Regions from separate parts of the Bradyrhizobium sp. STM 3557 genome, predicted to be linked through region 2. Evidence: predicted binding sites of a transcription regulator. Region 2 holds the regulator's gene; the other holds the start of a gene.
The links. The regulator PhoB, encoded in region 2, activates phosphate uptake and scavenging genes when phosphate is short. The targets are predictions, from matches to a motif close to TGTCATNNANCTGTCAT.

Region 1 (10,410 bases), 1.2 Mb from region 2:
GGCCGCCGGTCCCGCGATCACTGGCGAACGGCTTCTTCTCGCTGGACAAATCGAATCTCGGTCCGTTGCGGCTGCTGCATTTCCTTGCGCTTGCAGTGGTGGCATCTCGGCTCATTCCTCGGGATTGGCGAGGACTATCCACGCCGGTGATGCGCTGCGCGAGGTGCTGCGGCGAGAATTCGCTCCCGATATATTGTCTCGGAGTCCTGCTGGCGCTTGCCAGCCAGCTGACGTTGCTCGAGATCTCGGACCGGCTCGCGATGCAGATCGGAATCAGCCTGATTGGAATCCTGGTGATGATCGTCGTCGCGGCGCTGCTGAACGCGATCGGCAGCAAGCGCGGGCGTCAGCCTCGGTGGACGCTATCGAGGTAATGCACGCGAGCCCATGCCTCGGCGCGCGATCGGCTTGATCGGGAAGCCGAGCGTCCGGTGCGGTCCGCCTATGCGCAGCGCGGCGGTTACCCTTCGCATCGGTCTCTTGCGCGCATCGATGCGCTCCGCTTCTCTGTGGGTCCGCATCGTCGGCCGGGACGATATGCGCCTGCCTTTCCCCGCGACCAATCAGGTTCAGCCTCCATGCGTGTCTTCTCCGCCGCTCTCGCCACCGAGACCAACACCTTCGCGCCGATGCCGACCGGCATCGCGACCTTCCACGAGCGTGCATTTTATCCCGCCGGCCAGCACCCGGATAAGATGCAGATGCATGGCGGGCCGCTCTGGGCGGCGCGCCAGGTCGGTCCCTCACGCGGTTGGACCTTGATCGAGGGGCTGGTCGCCGCGGCGGTGCCGAATGGCATCGTCACCCGTGCCGCGTTCGAGACCATGCGCGACCAGATCCTGGCCGACTTGCGCGCCGCGCTGCCCGTCGACATGGTGCTGCTCGGCTTACACGGCGCCATGATCGCCGACGGCTATGATGATTGCGAGGGCGAGCTGATCACGCGCGTGCGCGAGATCGTCGGGCCCGACGTCGTGATCGGCGGCACGCTCGATCCGCACTGCCATATGAGCGCTGCAATGGTCGAAGGCGCCGATCTGTTGATCTGCTGGAAGGAATATCCGCACACCGACATCCTCGAGCGCGGGCAAGAGCTGGTCGCGCGCTGCACAGACCTCGCCGAGAAGCGGCTGAAGCTGCGCCACGCGCTGGTCGACAGCAACATGATCATCACGCTGCACACCACGCGCGAGCCGGTGCGCAGCTTCGTCGACCGCGTCAGCGCGCTGGAAGGCAAGGACGGCATCGTCTCGGTCTCGATCGTGCACGGCTTTGCCTGGGGCGACACGCCTGACATGGGCACCAAGGTGCTGGTCTACAGCGATGCGGCTGTCGATCCCGACGGCGCACGCGCCAAGGCGCTGGCGCAACAGCTGGCGGATGAGCTGATCGCGATGCGCGGCGAACTGACCGAGGCCACGCCAGGAATCGACGAAGCCATCGACCAGGCGCTTTCGATCGATGGCACCGTCGTGCTTGGCGATGCAAGCGACAATCCCGGCGGCGGCGCGCCGGGCGATTCCACCTACATCCTGCGCCGGCTCTTGGAGCGCGGAATCGGCAATGCCTGTCTCGGCCCGCTATGGGACCCGATCGCAGTGCGGATCGCCTTCGATGCCGGCGTGGGTGCGAAACTGCCGCTGCGGATCGGCGGCAAGATCGGGTTGCTGTCCGGCGATCCCATCGACGCGGTCTGGGAGGTCAAGGCGCTGAAAGAGAACATGGTGATGACCGGACTCGCCGGCACGCCGGCCAAGCTCGGCGACAGCGCGCTGATCGAAAGCGGCGGCGTGGAGGTCGTGATCACCAGCTTCCGCTGCCAGACGTTCGGGGTCGATGTCTTCACCCAGCTCGGCTGCGATCCGCGCGCACGCAAGCTGGTCGGCGTCAAATCGGCGCAGCATTTCCGCGCTGCCTTCGCGCCGATTGCGAAGCAGATCATCATGGTCGAGGCGCCCGGCGTGGTGGCGCGCGACCTCACGCTGCTGCGCTACAAGAAGATCCAGCGACCGAAATGGCCTTTGGATGAACTGCCGGAGGCATGATGAGCGCCGCTGTCTCGAAATGCGACGCCGTTGCTGCTGGTTCTTAACCTTCGGAACGCCGTCGGAACGAAGCATGTCCGAATCGGTAGAGAGGCTCGGTACGTGACTTGTTCACGGCCAGATGTCGGGCTCCGCCGAAGCAGCACACCAGATCCGGCCAATGGAGCCCGATGCGGCCGCTCAGCACGAGCTTCAAAAATTAAGATTTTCGACGACGATCGGCGATCGCTGAGCTGCGGCAAGCACGAGCCGTCGCGCACATCAGATGCTTCAAAATGACACGTGATGCGCGCGGCTCTTAACTTCCGGAACGCGCTCGGAACGAAGCAGGTCCGAATCGCTTGCGGTGCCAGGTGCACGACTTGTTCACGCCAGATGTCGGGCTCTGCCGAAGGGGCACGCCATAGCGGGCCGCGGAATCCGGACTCGCCGACTGATACAAGTCGTCACAAAAGTTAAAGCCCGGCGTGAGCGCCGGGCTTTAGGTCATGCCGTCCTGGTGCGCTCAGATCAGAACGCGACCTGCGTTCGTAATGCGAACGCATCGAAGTGCGAACCGGCATCGGCGGCGTTGGTGGAACTGACCTGCTTGGCGATATCGCCATGCAGGTAGTTGAACAGGAAGCGCACGTTGCCGTTGACGTACCAGTTCAGGCCTGCAGTGTAGATGTTCTGCTTGCCGCCTGCGATGCCGGCAGCGGTCGCGAGCTGATCATTCAGGTCCATCCTGCTGAAACGCCCGGCGATTTCCCAGGCTCCCCAGCCCCCCGTCTGCCACGAGAACGGATGCGCCGGAGTTACGCCGCCATAGGCGGCATTCGCGGCGTTGTACTTGCGGCTCTCTCCGGTCAGGATGTAGGTCGCTTCGACATAGCCGCCCTGGAAATTGAGGCTCGACGCGCCGGTTGGTGGCAGGCCGGTGTTGGCGGTGCGGTCGACGTTGAACCAGTAATATTCGCCCTGGGCGAAGAACGAGCCATAGGTCGCGGCCGCCTCGACGCCGTAGACCTGCGCGCCGGAGACGTTGGCGATCGCGCCGGTCGAGATCAGCGCGGTCGGATCGATCCGCAGCTCGGGACGGTCGCTCAAGGTCAGCGTCTGTGCCTGCGTGACGAGATTGCGCGGCGGCTGGATCAGCCATTCCGCGTCGGCGCCGAGATGGACCGAATAGTCCGGGCCGTTCACGATCTGGCCGGCCACGCGTGCCGTCGCACCATATTGCTCGCTCATGCCGGCGGGCGTGACGCTGGAAGCCGAGTGAATCTGGCCGGTGGTCGGACCCGTGACATAGGCACCGGCCCAGAACCGGTCGTTCCACCAGCGCGAGCCGAAAGCCGAGCGGAAGTCGCCGGCGGCGATATTCTGGGCAATGATCCCGACCGAGGCGCGCTCCATGAACGGGAGGTCGTTGGAGCTCGTCGCCTCGTCGAGCGTCCAGGCGAGGTCCATGACGCCGCCCTCGATCGCCATCTTGCCGCCGAACGGCTTGAAGCCGGTGTAGCTCAGATAGGCATTCTCGACGCCCGACGTGCCGCCGCCCGGAAGCGATCCGGCCGCCGTGCTGCCGAAGCCGTCGGAGGAGCCGCCGAAATCGTAGATGAGCGCGTAATTCCAGTCGCCGAAGAACTTGCCAATCACACCAATGCGCGCGCGGCGGAGGTTTTCGCCGCTGTCGAGCTTCTGTGGCGAGGTGGCCGCGCTGTTCGGCCGATAATCATAGCCGCCCACGTCCCAATGCACGCGGCTGGTCAGCGAGATGCAGTTCTCGCCATCGGCGGTGCAGATGGTCGGCCGGTTGTTCGGCATGGTCACGACCACGCCTGAGATCGGCGCCGTTCCCTTCACCGGATAGGCTGCATTGGCGCTCATGACCGCCGTCTTGACTTCGGCCTTCGCCGTCTCTGCCTTGGCGTTCGCGCTCGCCGCGGCGGCCGCGTTGGCCGAGGACTGCTTCTGCAGCCGGTCGAGCTTCTGCTCCATGATCTTGAGCTGCTGCTTCAGCAGCGCGATCTCGGCGTCGTTATCTCCCGCCGCCTGCGCCGGCGCTGATGCAGCCGTGACGAGACCCACCACGGCCGCCGCCGTTACCGTTCGTATGCTCATATTGAACCCCCCTTATCGCGATGGGTCACCCATCCAACAGCGTAAAAACTAGAAAAAGCCGGTGACTGTCATGCGACAGCCTAAGCGCGATGCGCGATTCGACCTACACGAAACCACGTGACCGCGCTGGCAGCTATCATATGATAACTGTCATCTCGTTCGATGATGCCTTCGGTTCCTGGTGTCGCTGGACAGCAACATGCAGTCCGGCCGCGCAGTGTCGGTCGGTTGCGAAGATGATCGCCTATCTGACGATCAGCGCGTGATGCCGCGCAGCCTCAGCTCCGCGATGATCAGGTCGGCGAGCTCTTCGGCCGTTCGGCCGACCGTCGTCACGTGCAGCTCGGGATGTTCCGGTGCCTCGTAGGGCGCATCGAAGCCGGTGAAATTCTTGATCGTGCCGGCCTTGGCCTTGGCGTAGAGCCCTTTCGGGTCGCGCCGCACACATTCCTCGATCGGGGTGTCGATGAAGATCTCGATGAAGTCGCCTGATGGGACCAGGCTGCGCACCGCCTCGCGCTCGGCACGGTAGGGCGAGATGAAGGAGCACAGCACCACCAGCCCGGCGTCGGTCATCAGCTTGGCGACCTCGCCGACGCGGCGGATGTTCTCGACCCGATCCGCCTCGGTGAAGCCGAGATCGCGGTTGAGGCCATGGCGCAGGTTGTCGCCGTCGAGCAGCATGGTATGGCCGCCGGCGGCATGGAGCTTCTGCTCGACCAGATTGGCGACGGTGGACTTGCCGGCGCCCGATAGCCCGGTGAACCACAGGATCGCCGGCCGCTGCTGCTTCAGCAGGGCGCGCTCGGTCTTGCCGATCAAAAGCGGCTGCCAATGCACATTGGTGCCGCGGCGCAGGCCGAAGCTGATCATGCCGGCGCCGACGGTGGCGTTGCTGTAGCGATCGATGATGATGAAGCAGCCGGTGCTGCGGTTGGCCTCGTAGGAGTCGAACGCCACCGGGCTGTCGGTCGCGAGATTGCACAGCCCAATGTCGTTCAGCGCGAGTGTGGTCGCCGCCAGGTGCTCGCGCGTGTTGACGTCGATCCGATACTTGATCGCGGTGACCGTGATCGGCGTGGTCCGGGTGCCGATGCGCGCCAGATAGGAGCGGCCGGGGATCAGCGCGTGCTCGCTCATCCAGATGACGTGAGCGGCGAACTGGTCGGAAACCTCGGGGCGCGCCTGCGGCGCAGCCATAAGATCGCCGCGCGCGACGTCGATCTCGTCCTCGAGCACGATGGTCACTGCATCGCCGGCACGGGCCTCATCGAGCGGTCCGTCGAAGGTCACGAGCTGCCGAACGCGTGATGCGCGGCCGGAGCCGGCGACCACGATGGGATCGCCGATGCGGATCGCTCCCGACGCAACCGTGCCGGCATAGCCGCGAAAATCGAGGTTCGGCCGGTTCACCCATTGCACTGGAAAGCGGAACGGCCGCGCGCTCGTGTCACTCGTGACATCGACCGTCTCCAGATGATCGAGCAGGGCAGGGCCGCTGTACCAGGGCGTGTTCGCCGAGCTCCGGGTCACGTTATCGCCGTGGCGCGCCGAGATGGGAATCGCGACGACGGAGGCGAAACCAAGCGGGGCGGCAAAGGCCGTGTAGTCGGCGACGATCCGCTCATAGGTCAATGGATCGAAACCGACCAGATCGATCTTGTTGATCGCGAGCACGACGTGCTTCAGCCCGAGCATCGCAGCGATCAGCGAGTGGCGGCGCGTCTGCACCAGAATGCCTTTGCGGGCATCGACCAGCAGCACCGCGAGATCGGCCTTGGAGGCGCCCGTCGCCATGTTGCGCGTATATTGCTCGTGGCCCGGCGTATCGGCGACGATGAAGCTGCGCCGCGCGGTGGTGAAATAGCGATAGGCAACGTCGATCGTGATGCCCTGCTCGCGCTCGGCTTCCAGCCCGTCGACCAGCAGCGCATAGTCGAGCTCGTCCTCGGTGGTGCCGTGCCGCGCCGAGTCCCGCGCCAGGGTCGACATCTGGTCCTCGGTGAGCAGCCTGGAATCGTGCAGCAAGCGCCCGATCAGGGTCGACTTGCCGTCGTCGACCGAGCCGCAGGTCAGGAAGCGCAGCAGGTCCTTGCGGCTGTCCCTGGATCGAATAGCCTTATCCATCGGCGCCAAGGAGGTCATCAGAAATAGCCCTCCTTCTTCTTCTTCTCCATCGACGCGCTCTCGTCGCTGTCGATCAGCCGCCCCTGCCGTTCCGAGAAGCGTGTGACGCGCATCTCTGCCAGGATGTCGTCGAGGCTGGTCGCGTCGGACAGGATCGCGCCTGTCAAGGGATAGCAGCCAAGGGTGCGGAAGCGCACGCGGCGCAGCTGCGGCCGTTCGCCCGGCGCGAGCGGCAGGCGCTCGTCATCGACCATGATCAAGGTGCCGTCGCGATTGATGACCGGGCGTTCGGCAGCGAAATAGAGCGGCACCACGGGGATGGCCTCGCAGGCGATGTAGTCCCAGATGTCGAGCTCGGTCCAGTTCGATAGTGGAAACACCCGGATGGATTCGCCCGGCGCGATCCGCGTGTTGTAGAGGTTCCACAGCTCGGGCCGCTGATTGCGCGGATCCCAGACATGCCCCTTGGAGCGGAACGAAAAGATGCGCTCCTTTGCTCGGCTCTTCTCCTCATCACGCCGCGCGCCGCCGAAGGCGGCATCGAAGCCATGCAGGTCGAGTGCCTGCTTCAACGCCTCGGTCTTCATCACATGGGTGTGCAACGACGAGCCGGACCTGATCGGATCGACGCCGCGCGCAACGCCGTCCTGATTGACATGCACGATCAGGTCGAGCCCGAGCCTGCGCGCCGTCGCATCGCGGAAGGCGATCATCTCGCGAAACTTCCAGGTGGTGTCGACGTGCAGCAGAGGAAACGGCAGCCGGGCCGGATGGAACGCCTTCAGCGCCAGGTGCAGCATGACGCTGGAGTCCTTGCCGATCGAGTACAGCATGACAGGCTTTTTGAACTCCGCGACCACCTCCCGCATGATCTCGATCGACTCGGCCTCGAGCCGCCGGAGATGCGCAGGCAATTTGCGGGGCCGCGGGGCCGCTGTGGTCGAGGCGTCGTTCATGTCCGTCCGTGCATCTGAGCTGCTATACCGGCCGATGGCGAGGTCCGCAACGTCGCGGAACCGCGGGGGGTAGGCCTGCCGGCGCGTGTCTTGCGCAGCCAAACGATCCTGTCAATTTGGCCGGCGTAGGGCCCGGGGGTCAGCGCGGCCGCGGCCGCAGACCACGGAACATCGCACCGAGATTGAGCGGCGTCTGCGACAGCGGCCCTTGCGGTGCGCGGGTCAGCAGCGCCGTCAGCACGAGCCCGGCGATCGCAAAGTAGAAGCACAGCCAGAAAGCGTCGATATAGGCCAGCACATTGGCCTCGCGCTGCACCTCCGCGGCAAGGGTGCCGATCGCGCGACCTTGCGCCGAGCCGGCACCAAAGCTCGTGAAGTGATTGATCAGCGCCTGCAGCACCTTCATCACGTCGGGATCGCCGCTCTGCACATGCGGGCCGAGATAGGCCGAGTTGACCTGCTCGCGCACCCGAAGCCAGGTGCCCATGAGCGCCACGCCGATCTCGGCACCGCCGAGCCGCATGACCTGGATATAGGCGGCATAGGCCGTGGCGCGGGTCGGGTCGGAATTGGCCAGCGACGTGATGATGATCGGCAGCACCAGGAAGGCCTGTCCGACCGACTGCAGCGCCACGATGAGTGTAAAGTCCTCGCGTGCCCAGTCGTGCGTCAGTTGCGTTCCCAGCAGATTTGCCGTGGCGAAAGCCGTGAAGCCGATCACGATGGCGAGACGCGAATCGAAGTGGCGAAGCAGGACAATCGAGGCCGGCACCAGCACGAACATCGGCAGCGCGCCCCAGACCAACAGCAGCGCGCCGCTCTGCTCCGGCCGGAGCTGGGTGACGGTGCCGAGGAAGTTCGGCACCAGCGATGCGTTGGACAGGCCGGTCATCGTGTAGAGCAGCAGGATTGCGAGCGAGAGCCCGATATTGCGGGAGAACAATATCTTGAAATGAGCCCATGGCTGCGGAGCCAGCGCCTCGTTGACCAGAAAGCAGACGAACAGCAAGGCACCGCCGAACAGCAGCGCGATCACGGTGCCGGAGTTGAGCCAGTCGAGCCGATTGCCCTGGTCGAGCCCGGCATAGATCATTGCCATCGAGGTGCCGAGCAGCAGCATGCCGCCCCAATCGGCGTCCTTCAGGCACTCGTGATTCACCTCTTCAGCAGGCGTGCCGAGGTAGACCATGAGTCCCATCAGCGGGGCGATCACCACGCCCTGCCAATAGAGCCATTGCCAGCCGAGATGCTCGACATAGAGGCCGACCAGCGAAGTCGAGCTGTCAAGCGCGAAGCCGACGCGGATCGCATAGATCGCGATGGCAGGCAGCCACCAGCGAATCGGCAGGTTGCGCAGGATGATCATCAACGTCGCCGGCACGAAGGTGCCGAGCAGCATGCCATGCAGGACGCTGAGCACGATCAGGGTCGGAAAATGGTGGACGAAGGGGATCACCAGCGACACCGCGGCATAGATCAGGCTGGGGATGCCGAGCACGCGGCGGAGCCCGAACGCGGTGGCGAGCCAGGCCACAGCAGGCGCGATGAGTATCTGCGAGCCGATTGCGGCGGTGGAGAGCCAGGCGCCTTCGTCGAAGGTCAGCGAGAAGGCGCCGCGCAGGTCGGGCAGGCCGACGGTGGTCAGCCGGCTGTCGAAATTGGCAAGGAAGGCGCCGAGCAGCACCGCGCCGACGGCGAACAGCGGATAGCGCGCGACCTCGCCGCGCGAGACCGGCCCGCGGCTCGCCGCGTCATTTTCTGCCATCGCCGCGATCGCCGTCGATATGGATGTGGGTCACGACCGACATGCCCGGGCGCAGCTTTTCGAGCAAGGGCTGGTTGTCGTCGAACGCGATGCGCACCGGGATGCGCTGCACGACCTTGGTGAAATTGCCGGTGGCATTGTCCGGCGGCAGCAGCGCGAATTGCGAGCCCGAGGCCGGCGCGATCCGCTCGACGTGGCCGTGCAGCGTCCGTCCCGGGAAGCTGTCAACCGTGATCTCGACCGGCTGGCCCGGCACCACATGCGTGAGCTGCGTCTCCTTGTAGTTCGCGATCACATAGACGTGCGGCAGCGGCACCACGTCGATCAAATTGCTGCCGATGTTGACGTAGTCGCCGGGCTGCACCTGGCGCTCGCTGACGACGCCGTCAAACGGTGCCAGGATTTTGGTATAACCGAGCTTCAACTTGGCCGCAGCGAGCTGCGCCTTGGCGCCGGCGATCTCCGCCGCTCGCTGCTTCTTCGTGCCTTGCAACACCTCGAGCTGATGCTGTTGCGCGGCGATCACGGCGCGGCTGGCGCGCAGATCAGCCTCGGCTTTCGCGTAGGCAGCGGTCGCCTGCTCCAGCTTCTGCCTTGTGCCGGCCTCGGTCTGCGAGAGCGATTGCTGGCGTTCCTGTTCCTGGCGTGCCTCGACATCGGCCGCGGACGCGGCCACCTGCGAAGCCTGGGCCTGCGCGATCGTGGCATATTGCAGCTCGATCTGGTTGCTCAGATTGTCGAGCGTGGCCTGTGCGGCCTCTACCGCAGCTTCGGCCTGTGCGACCTGTGCTTCGTAGTCAGCGGGATCGATCTGCACCAGGAGATCGCCAGCCTTGACGCGCTGGAAGTCGGTGACCTCGACCTTCAGCACTTCGCCGGCGACGCGGCTCGAAAGCCTTGCCATCTCGGCGCGCACATAGGCATCGTTGGTGGTCTGTGTCCCGGCATTGCCGACCCACGCATCCCACCGCAGCGTCGCCAGTGCCACGAAACCGAGAGCGATGATGATGGCGAGCAGCGGGATCACGAGCCGCGCCAGCGCGCCATGCGGGTGAGGCGGCGCGGCTGGAGCCGCTGCAGGCGCTTGGGGAGCGGCGGCGACGCTCGATTCTCGACTCAAGAATGTCTCTCCATGGCCATGCCGCGCGAAAGGCTGGTCGCGACGAACATCGGGATATGATGATTCTCTAAGGCAAATTCGCGATATGGACCAGCCGCACCCGGAGCGGCTGGGCCGCGGCGCGTCCGCCGCATCGTGCACTTTGAGAAAATCTGGAACCGCCCCGCCTGTCGATCGGATGCTTCGATCCAGGCCGATTAACGCTGTGCGGAGGGGCATTTTGTATCGCGGCCGACAATGCTCTATGGTGCGGCGCATTTCGCCGGGGCGCCCGGCTGTCCAGTGATTTCAAGA
Region 2 (10,410 bases):
CGGGAGCACCGCGTCATCCACCGGCACGGCCGAGGGCGCACGAACATCGCCGGCGAGATTGATTTCATTGTCGGGAGTGGAGGCTGTCATGGCGCCTATTTGGGGATGGGGAGAGCAAATGGAAGGGGAGATATGGAACTATGCTTTCGCGCCGAACTCAGTGCACCCTCTCCCCTTGTGGGAGAGGGTGGCGCCGAAGGCGCCGGGTGAGGGGTCTCTCACCTCTCGCCGAGCTTTGCGAGGACGTCCTCCATGACCTCAGTGCGACGTTGGAGGGCATCGTTGTTCCAGTAGCGGGCAACCCTGAAACCTTCGCGTACCAGGGCTTGGTCTCTCGTCATATCGCTTGTCGCTTCTGCGTGTTGGCTTCCATCGATCTCTATGACGATCCCTCGCTCGAAACAGACAAAGTCCAGAATGTAATTCTGAAATGGGACTTGGCGACGAAATTTGGACCGTGAGAAACGCCGATCGCGAAGCAGCCGCCACATCGCGGCTTCGGCATCAGTCGGCTCACTCCGCATCCGCCTGGCGAAGTTGCGGATACGCTTTGCGGTCGGCCGATGATGCGGTTCTTGCGGCACCAACCCCTCACCCGTCGCGCTTCGCGCGCCACCCTCTCCCACAAGGGGAGAGGGTGCACCGAGCAAGCCGCTGGTTCGTTCTCTTTGCCGTCGCGCGCTACGCCCCAGCTCCAAAACACCAGGCCAAAATGCCCTTCTGGGCGTGCAGGCGGTTCTCGGCTTCGTCGAACACCACTGACTGCGGGCCGTCGATCACCTCGTCCGTCACCTCCTCGCCGCGATGGGCGGGCAAGCAGTGCATGAACAGCGCGTCGGGTTTCGCGAGCGACATCAGGTGGGAGTTGACCTGATAGGGCTTGAGCAGGTTGTGGCGATGCTCGCCGTCCTTGTCGCCCATCGAGACCCAGGTGTCGGTGACGACGCAATCGGCCCCGGCGACGGCCTCTTCCGGATCAGTACCGAGCTTGATCTCGGCGCGGCTGTTGCGGATGAAATCCTTCATCGCCTTGCCCGGCGCGAGCTGCGGCGGCGTGGCCACATTGAGCTTGAACTTGAAACGATCGGCGGCATGGGCCCAGGAGGCCAGCACATTGTTGTCGTCGCCGCTCCAGGCCACGGTGCGGCCCTCGATCGGCCCGCGATGCTCCTCATAGGTCATCACGTCGGCCATCACCTGGCAGGGATGCGAGCGCCGCGTCAGCCCGTTGATGACGGGCACCGTGGCGTGGGCCGCGAGCTCCAGCAGCGCGTCGTGGGAGAGGATGCGGATCATGATCGCATCGACATAGCGCGACAGCACGCGCGCGGTATCGGCGATGGTCTCGCCGCGGCCGAGCTGCATCTCGGCGCCGGTCAGCATGATCGACTCGCCGCCGAGCTGGCGCATGCCGACATCGAAGGAAACGCGGGTGCGGGTCGAGGGCTTCTCGAAGATCATCGCCAGCACCTTGCCCTCGAGCGGCTTTTTCGCGGGCTGCTGGGCCTTGAGCTGCTTCTTCATGTCGCTCGAGAGCGCCAGCATGTTGCGCAGCTCTGCGAGCGGAACCTCACTGATGTCGAGGAAATGACGGGGCGCCTTACTCATGAACTAACCGCCTGCTTCACCTGATCGCCTGATAGCGCGGCGCAGGCCCGGTCGAGCCGCTGCACCGCCTCCTCCACTTCCGCCTCGCTCACGTTGAGCGGCGGCAGGAAGCGCACCACGTTGTCGCCCGCGCCCACCGTCAGCAGCTTCTGCTCGCGCAGCGCCGTCACCAGATCGGTCGACGGCACTACGGCCTTGATGCCGATCAAAAGACCCTCGCCGCGCACTTCGGCGATCACGTCGGGATGGCGGTCGATCACCGCACCGAGCTTCTGCTTGAGCAGCAGCGACATCTTGCGCGCATGCTCGAAGAAGCCGGGCGCCAGCATCACGTCGAGCACGGCGTTGGCAGCCGCGACCGCGAGCGGATTGCCGCCGAAGGTCGAGCCATGCGAACCCGGATTCATGCCGGCCGCGGCATCGGCCGTCGCGAGGCAGGCGCCGATCGGGAAGCCGCCGCCGAGCGCTTTCGCCAGCGACATCACGTCGGGCGTGACGCCGATCCAGCGATAGGCGAAGAGATCGCCGGTGCGGCCCATGCCGGTCTGCACCTCGTCGAACACCAGCAAGAGGCCGTGCTCGTCGCAGAGCTGGCGCAGCGCCTTGTAGAATGACAATGGCGCCGAGCGCACGCCGCCCTCGCCCTGCACCGGCTCGATCAGGATGCCCGCGGTGTGCGGGCCGATCGCGCGCTTGACCGCCTCGAGATCGCCGAGCGGCACCTGGTCGAAGCCGTCCATCGGCGGGCCGAAGCCGTCGAGATATTTGGCCGAGCCGGTGGCGGCGAGCGTCGCCAGCGTGCGGCCGTGGAAGGCGCCTTCGAAGGTGATGATGCGATAGCGCTCGGGATGGCCCTTGGCGGCGTGATGCTTGCGCGTGATCTTGATCGCGCACTCCATTGCCTCGGCGCCGGAATTGGCGAAGAACACGTAGTCGGCAAAACTCTGCTCGCACAGACGAGAGGCCAGGCGCTCGCCATCCGGGCTCTTGAACAGGTTCGACATGTGCCAGAGCCTGGTCGCCTGCTCCTGCAGCGCCTTGACCAGATGCGGATGCGCATGACCGAGCGCATTCACCGCGACGCCCGAGGTGAAATCGAGATAGCGCTCGCCATTCGTTGCAACCAGCCACGCGCCCTCGCCGCGCTCGAAGGCGAGATCGACCCGGGCGAATACGGGAAGAAGATGCGACGCGGCGGCTGCGGACATGGTGGATCACTTGTGCTTGGGGCAGTCCGAAATGCGCGCCAACTGGGCGCCATCGTGCATCAGGGACCCCGCCCTGGAAAACAAAATGTGCCGCCTTTTCAAGGCGGCACGTGGAACTATTCTATGCGGCCGGCGATAAGTGTCAACACGCAGCGCAGGCAGCCTGATCGCGTGGATTCCGTAAGATTGCGGTGATGCGGATTTGCTGCTCGTGCGCCGCGTCCGGCGACGGAAGGTGTGGACGATGGCCTCCGACTCTTGCGCGGGAGTCACGCCATATTGTAGCGTTTTACCTGTCGAGTACGACATCTCGTGCGGCAGTTCTGATCCTGAAAGCGTTCGGTTGTTTCGCGTACACGTCCGGAAGCGCAATTGCGCCCGGCGAGGGCTAAGGGATTCAGCATGCAGGAGATTTCTTGAGATAGGCATCGCAGCGCCGTCCCAGAATTGGCCGGCGCGACGCGAAGGGAAACATGCGATGACGGTATTGACCTGGTCCGACGATCGCGTCGAGCAGTTGAAAAAGCTCTGGGAGGCCGGGCTTTCGGCCAGCCAGATCGCCGCGGAACTCGGAAACGTGACGCGCAATGCGGTGATCGGCAAGGTGCACCGGCTCGGCCTCTCCGGCCGTGCCAAGAGCCCGGCGACAACCGCGCCGCGCCAGCGCAAGGCAACCCCGCGCCCCGCGCAGCAGATGATGCGCGTCGCCCGTCCGGTTTCGCGCGGCAACACCGCGCTTGCGCATGTGTTCGAGATCGAGGTGGAGCCGGATCCGGTCACGTTCGACAACGTGGTGCCAATGGGCCAGCGCCGCTCGCTGCTCGAATTGAACGAGGCCACCTGCCACTGGCCGGTCGGCGATCCCTCGAGCCCCGACTTCTTCTTCTGCGGCGGCAAGGCGCTCTCGGGCTTGCCCTATTGCGCGCAGCATTCGCGCCTCGCCTATCAGCCCGCGGCCGACCGCCGCCGCCAGCAGCCGAAGCCGGCACGCTGAGCTGCTAGCTTGCAGGCGCAATTGTAGCTCAACGTCAGCTGTCGTCCCCGCGAACGCGGGGACCCATAATCACCGGCGGGTGTGATTATGACGTGACACCGATCCAGCCCGCTTCAACCATCAACATTCGTGGTTATGGGTCCCCGCGTTCGCGGGGACGACACCGGTGTTTGTTGTAGCACGTGTCGCAACGCCCCGTGTCGTACTACGACTCCGCCTTCGCAAAGCGGTCGTCGAGCGCATAGCCGGCGCCGCGCACGGTGCGGATCGGATCCTGCTCGCGGCCGGGATTGAGCAGCTTGCGCAAGCGGCCGATATGCACGTCGACGGTGCGCTCGTCGATATAGATGTCGCGGCCCCAGACGCTGTCGAGCAGCTGCTCGCGGCTGAACACGCGACCGGGATGTTCGAGGAAGAATTCGAGCAGGCGGTACTCAGTTGGGCCGAGATCGATCGGCCTGCCTGAGCGCGCCACGCGCCGCTTCTCGCGGTCGAGCTCGATATCGCCATAGGCGAGCACCGTGGCGAGCCGCTCGGGGCTCGCGCGCCGAAGCAGGCCTTTCACCCGCTGCAACAGCTCCGGCACCGAGAACGGCTTGACGATGTAGTCGTCGGCGCCGGTCGCAAGCCCGCGCACGCGCTCGCTCTCCTCGCCGCGCGCGGTCAGCATGATGATCGGCAACTGCTTGGTCTCGGGCCGGGCGCGCAGGCGGCGGCACAGCTCGATGCCGGAGAGGCCCGGCAGCATCCAGTCGAGCACCACGAGATCGGGCACCCGCTCCTTCAATCGGGTGTCGGCGTCGTCGCCGCGCTCCACCGTTTCGACCTCATAGCCTTCGGTCTCGAGATTGTAGCGCAGCAGCGTGGTCAGCGCTTCCTCGTCTTCCACCACCAGAATGCGCGCGCTCATTGCTCAACGTCTTTCCTAGTTGCCGGGGATCGTGGTCGCGAAGGTCGTCATGTCGCCCTTCGGGCGCTTGTCGACCATCTGCTGACCCTCGATCATGTAGAACACGGTTTCCGCGATGTTGGTCGCGTGGTCGCCGATCCGCTCGATGTTCTTGGCGCAGAACATCAAGTGAATGCAGAAGGAGATGTTGCGCGGGTCCTCCATCATGTAGGTGAGGAGCTCGCGGAACAGCGAGGTGCAGATGGCGTCGACCTCCTCGTCGCCCTTCCACACACTCATCGCCGCCGGCAGGTCGTGGGCGGCATAGGCATCCAGCACCGACTTGACCTGCGACTGCACGAGGTCGGTCATGTGCTCGAGCCCGCGGATCAGCTTCAAGGGATGGAAGTCGCTCTCCAGCGCCGCGACGCGCTTGCCGATGTTCTTGGCAAGGTCGCCGATCCGCTCCAGATCGGTCGCCACCCGCATGGCGCCGACGATCTCGCGCAGATCGATCGCCATCGGCTGGCGGCGGGCGATGGTCAGCACCGCCCGCTCCTCGATGATGCGCTGCAAATTGTCGATCTCGGCATCGGTCGCGACCACGCGCTGGCCCAGCGCGACATCGCGGCGCACCAGCGCGTCGACGGAATCGGTGATCAGCCGCTCGGCCAGGCCGCCCATCTCGGCGACCAGGCGCGTCAGCTCCTGCAGGTCACTGTCGAACGCCTTGGCGGTATGCTCGCTGGCCATGATTGTCTCCTCGGCAATGTGTCCGTGACGGCGTCAGCCGAAGCGGCCGGTGATGTAATCCTGGGTCCGCCGATCGCTCGGCGAGGTGAAGATCTTGCTGGTGTCGTCGAACTCGATCAGCTCGCCAAGATACATGAAGGCGGTCTTGTCGGATACGCGCGCCGCCTGCTGCATGTTGTGGGTGACGATCGCGATCGTGTAGTTCTCGGAGAGCTCCTGGATCAGCTCCTCGACCTTGGCGGTCGAGATCGGGTCGAGCGCCGAGCACGGCTCGTCGAACAGGATCACCTCGGGCCGCACCGCCACGGTGCGGGCGATGCACAACCGCTGCTGCTGGCCGCCGGACAGCGACAGGCCGGACGCATTGAGCTTGTCCTTGACCTCGTTCCACAGCGCGCCCCCGCGCAGCGCCTTCTCGACGCGGTCGTCCATCTCGGACTTTGAGATCTTCTCGTAGAGGCGGATACCGAAGGCGATGTTCTCGTAGATCGTCATCGGGAACGGCGTCGGCTTCTGGAACACCATGCCGACCCGGGCGCGCAGCAGGTTCAAATCGAGCTTCGGGTCGAGGATGTTGGTGTTATCAAGCATCAGCTGGCCGACCGCGCGCTGGCCCGGATAGAGGTCGTACATCCGGTTGAAGATGCGCAGCAGGGTCGACTTGCCGCAACCGGACGGACCGATGAAGGCCGTGACCCGGTGGGTGCCGAGCGTCAGGTTGATGTTCTTCAGCGCATGGTGCTCGCCGTAATAGAAGTTGAGATTGCGCGCGGTCACCTTGGCCGGCGCTTCCGGCAGGGACTTGGCGGGAATTGCGCCGGCGGGGCTGGACACGGAAACGGACATATCGGTCATTTTGCGCTCCTCTCGGCGCCAAGCACGCGCGCGCAGATGTTCAGGGCGAGCACGGTGATCGTGATCAGCAGCGCGCCGCTCCAGGCGAGCTGCTTCCAATAGGCGTAGGGGCTCTGGACGAAGTTGTTGATGGTCACCGGCAGGTTGGCCATGGTCTTGGAGAGGTTCAGGCTCCAGAACTGGTTCGATAGCGCGGTGAACAACAGCGGCGCGGTCTCGCCGGCAACGCGGGCGGTCGCCAGCAGCACGCCGGTGATCAGGCCCGAGCGCGCCGCGCGATAGGCGATGCGGCGGATCACCAGCGAGCGCGGCAGGCCGAGCGCGGAGGCCGCCTCGCGCAGCGGATTGGGCACCAGCAGCAGCATGTCCTCGGTGGTGCGCAGCACGACCGGGATCACGATCACGGCCAGCGCCAGCGAGCCGGCGATCGCCGAGAAGCCGCCCATCGGCACCACCACCGCGCCATAGACGAACAGGCCGATGATGATCGACGGTGCCGACAGCAGGATGTCATTGATGAAGCGGATCACCGAGGTGAGGCGGTCATTGCGGCCATATTCGGCGAGATAGGTGCCGGCGAACAGGCCGAGCGGCGCGCCGATGCCGACCCCGATCACCGTCATGATCACGGAGCCGACGATGGCGTTGCGCAGGCCGCCCTCGGTCGAGCCCGGCGGCGGAGTGTCGGCGGTGAACACCTGCAAGGTCAGGCCGGTCAGGCCTTCATAGAGCAGGTCGAGCAGGATCAGCGCCAGCCAGGTGACGCCGAACAAGGCGGCGGCGACGCAGAGGCCGCGCACGACGATGTCCTTGCGGCGGCGGCGCGCGTAGATCGGATTGACGGGATTGACCGGCGTGCCGACCGCAAAATCCACAGCAGCCATGACTTATTTCCCCGCCTTGGTTTCGAGCCGCATCAGCATCAGGCGAGCGGCGGCGAGCACGAAGAAGGTTAGAACGAACAGCAAGAGCCCGAGCAGGATCAGGCTCGACTGATGCAGACCGTCGCTCTCCTGGAATTCGGAGGCGATCGCGGCCGAGATCGTGGTGCCCGGCGCGAAGATCGAGGAGGAGATGCGGAACGAGTTGCCGATGATGAAGGTGACCGCCATGGTCTCGCCGAGCGCGCGGCCCAGCGCCAGCATGATGCCGCCGATCACCCCGATCCGCGTATAGGGGATGACGACGCTGCGCACGACCTCCCAGGTGGTGCAGCCGACGCCATAGGCCGCTTCCTTCAGCACCGGCGGCACGGTCTTGAACACGTCGACCGAGATCGAGGTGATGAACGGCAGCACCATGATGGCGAGGATCAGCGAGGCGTTGAACAGGCTGAGATAGGACGGCGGGCCCGCGAAGATGTCCTGCAGGACCGGGATGTTCGCACACAGATTGATCATGAACGGCTGGAACGTGTAGGCCAGGAACGGCCCCAGCACGAAGAAGCCCCACATGCCGTAGATGATCGAGGGGATGCCGGCGAGCAGCTCGATGGCGATGCCGATCGGGCGGCGCAGCCATTGCGGGCACAGCTCGGTCAGGAAGATCGCAATGCCGAGCCCGACCGGAATCGCGATCAGCATCGCGATGAAGGAGGTCACCAGCGTGCCGTAGATCGGCCCGAGCGCGCCGAGCACCGGCGGATCGGCCGAAGGCGCCCAGCGCCGCGTCACCAGGAACTGGAAGCCGAACTCCCGCATCGCCGGCCACGCACCGATGATCAGCGACAAGATGATGCCGCCAAGGATCAGGAGCACCGAGATCGCGGAGAGCCGGGTGATCCAGTAGAAGGTGATGTCGCCGAGCTTGAAGGCGGACAACGCGCGGGCGCGGTCATACGGACCCGCCGCGGAGGCAATCCCGTCAGCATTGCTTTGAACGGCCATGTCTGCCACGCCAGCCCCCTTGTTCTCGTGCACCCGTACACTTTCCGGACACGCCCTCCCCCCGCAAAGCAGGGAGAGGGACCAATCAACGAACTGATCAGCTCTTGATGTCCGACGACCAGGTCTTCTCGATCAGCTTCACGACGCTGTCGGGCATCGGGATGTAATCGAGCTCCTCGGCCATCTTGCCGCCCTTCTCGAACGACCACTTGAAGAACTTGATGGCTTCGGCGGAGGCCGCCTTGTCGGTGGGCTCCTTGTGCATCAGGATGAAGGTCGCAGCCGTCATCGGCCAGGACTTGTCGCCCGGCTGGTTGGCCAGGATCACGTAGTAGCCCGGAGCCTTGGCCCAGTCGGCGTTCGCGGCGGCGGCCTGGAAGGCCTCCACGGTCGGCTCCACGGTCTTGCCGGCCTTGTTGATCATCTTGGTGTAGGTCAGCTTGTTCTGCTTGGCGTAGGCATACTCGACATAACCGATCGAGTTCTTGGTCTGGCTGATGTTGCCCGACACGCCCTCATTGCCCTTGGCGCCGACGCCGACCGGCCACTCGACAGCCGTGTTCGATCCGACCTTGCTCTTCCAGTCTGCGCTGACTTCGGAGAGATAATAGGTGAAGTTGAAGGTGGTGCCCGAACCGTCCGAACGGCGGACCACGGCGATCGCGTCCGAAGGCAGCTTCACATTGGGGTTGAGCCTCTTGATCGCGGCATCGTCCCACTTGGTGATCTTGCCGAGATAGATGTTGGCGAGCGTCTCGCCGTCCAGCACCATCTCGCCGGGCTTGACGCCCTCGAGGTTGACGACCGGCACGATGCCGCCCATCACCATCGGCCACTGAACGAGGCCGTCCTTCTCGAGCTGCTCGGCTTTCAGCGGAGCATCGGTCGCACCGAAGGTCACGGTCTTGGCCTGGATCTGCTTGATGCCGCCGCCCGAGCCGATCGACTGGTAGTTCAGACCGTTGCCAGTCTCCTTCTTGTAGGCGTCAGCCCACTTGGAATAGATCGGGAACGGGAACGTCGCGCCCGCTCCGGTGATGTCGGCGGCAAAGGCCGACGTCGATGCGGCGACCAGGCCGGCAGCGACGATAGCTTTGACGAAATTCATGCTGGTCTCCATTTGGGGAACGAAGCGCCAATTGCGCCCGATCGCGCTCCCCAGCGCCGCTTTAAGAGGCGTCGTTGCCGCTTTTATAAAGGTTTGGTGACAGCTGGATGACAGCGCCAAGATCTGAAAATGCTTGGTTTTATTTCGCAACCCCGGGTTTTTGCTGGGGAAAGCAGGCGGTAAACGCCGCCCCATTTTTGGGCACGCTCTCGATCAGCAGCCGGCCGCGATGGCGATTGAGAATGTGCTTCACCAGGGACAGGCCGAGCCCGGTGCCGCCCTGCATGCGGCTGTCGCCGACGTCGACGCGGTAGAAGCGCTCGGTCAGGCGCGGCAGATGCTCCGGGGCGATGCCGGGTCCGAAATCGCGCACCTTGACCCGGATCTCCGGGGTGCCCTCGCCCGAAACCGCAGCGGCCAGCGAGACGATCACCCGGCCGCCCGAGGCGCCATATTTCAGAGCGTTCTCGATCAGGTTCTCGAACAGCCGCAGCAGCTCCTCGCGGTCGCCGGCGATCGTCACCGGGCTGTCCGGCAGGTCGATCTCGACCACGACCTGCCGCTCGCGCGCCAGCGGTTCCAGTCCGTCGGCAACCTGGCGGATGATTGGGATCAGGTCGATCGAGGTGTCCGGCCGGACATGGGCCGACAGTTCGACCCGGGACAGCGACAGCAGATCATCGATCAGGCGGGCCATGCGGGTGGCCTGGGCATGCATGATGCCGAGAAAGCGCTCGCGCGCTTTGGCATCATCCTTGGCGGGCCCCTGCAGCGTATCGATGAAGCCGGACAGCGCCGCCAGCGGCGTGCGCAGCTCGTGGCTGGCATTGGCGACGAAGTCGGCGCGCATCTCCTCGACCCGTCGCAGCGGCGTCAGGTCGTGGAACGTCATCAGCATGCATTTGTCGGTGCCGCCGAACGCCGTCGGCACTGGAACCGGCGTGATGACAAGTTCCATCCAGCGGTCGACCGGAACGTGATCGAGATAGGTGGCGCGGCGCGGCTCGGTGGTGGCGATAGCTTCGCGCAGCGCGGTGATGATCTCGGGCGACCGCAAGGCGAACTGGGCCAGCTCGTTCCGGCGCAGCGCCGGCGCCAGCTGGGCCGCC

Region 1: a site for PhoB is predicted at 4,210-4,226, ahead of P6U24_RS08840 (OprO/OprP family phosphate-selective porin). Genes of this name have one in related genera too.

The regions. Positions count from the first base shown of each region.
Region 1 covers NZ_CP120697.1:1,947,491-1,957,900, forward strand. The annotation lists gene P6U24_RS08830 (OpgC family protein) at 1-374, shown strand, start outside; gene P6U24_RS08835 (M81 family metallopeptidase) at 579-2,045, shown strand; gene P6U24_RS08840 (OprO/OprP family phosphate-selective porin) at 2,556-4,148, opposite strand; gene cysN (sulfate adenylyltransferase subunit CysN) at 4,404-6,293, opposite strand; gene cysD (sulfate adenylyltransferase subunit CysD) at 6,293-7,231, opposite strand; gene P6U24_RS08855 (MFS transporter) at 7,371-8,996, opposite strand; gene P6U24_RS08860 (HlyD family secretion protein) at 8,983-10,116, opposite strand.
Region 2 covers NZ_CP120697.1:755,107-765,516, reverse strand. The annotation lists gene P6U24_RS03545 (Hsp33 family molecular chaperone) at 1-90, opposite strand, end outside; gene P6U24_RS03540 (endonuclease domain-containing protein) at 219-584, opposite strand; gene argF (ornithine carbamoyltransferase) at 682-1,608, opposite strand; gene P6U24_RS03530 (aspartate aminotransferase family protein) at 1,605-2,816, opposite strand; gene P6U24_RS03525 (GcrA family cell cycle regulator) at 3,295-3,810, shown strand; gene phoB (phosphate regulon transcriptional regulator PhoB) at 4,016-4,720, opposite strand; gene phoU (phosphate signaling complex protein PhoU) at 4,736-5,452, opposite strand; gene pstB (phosphate ABC transporter ATP-binding protein PstB) at 5,486-6,307, opposite strand; gene pstA (phosphate ABC transporter permease PstA) at 6,304-7,191, opposite strand; gene pstC (phosphate ABC transporter permease subunit PstC) at 7,195-8,193, opposite strand; gene pstS (phosphate ABC transporter substrate-binding protein PstS) at 8,291-9,301, opposite strand; gene P6U24_RS03490 (ATP-binding protein) at 9,441-10,410, opposite strand, start outside.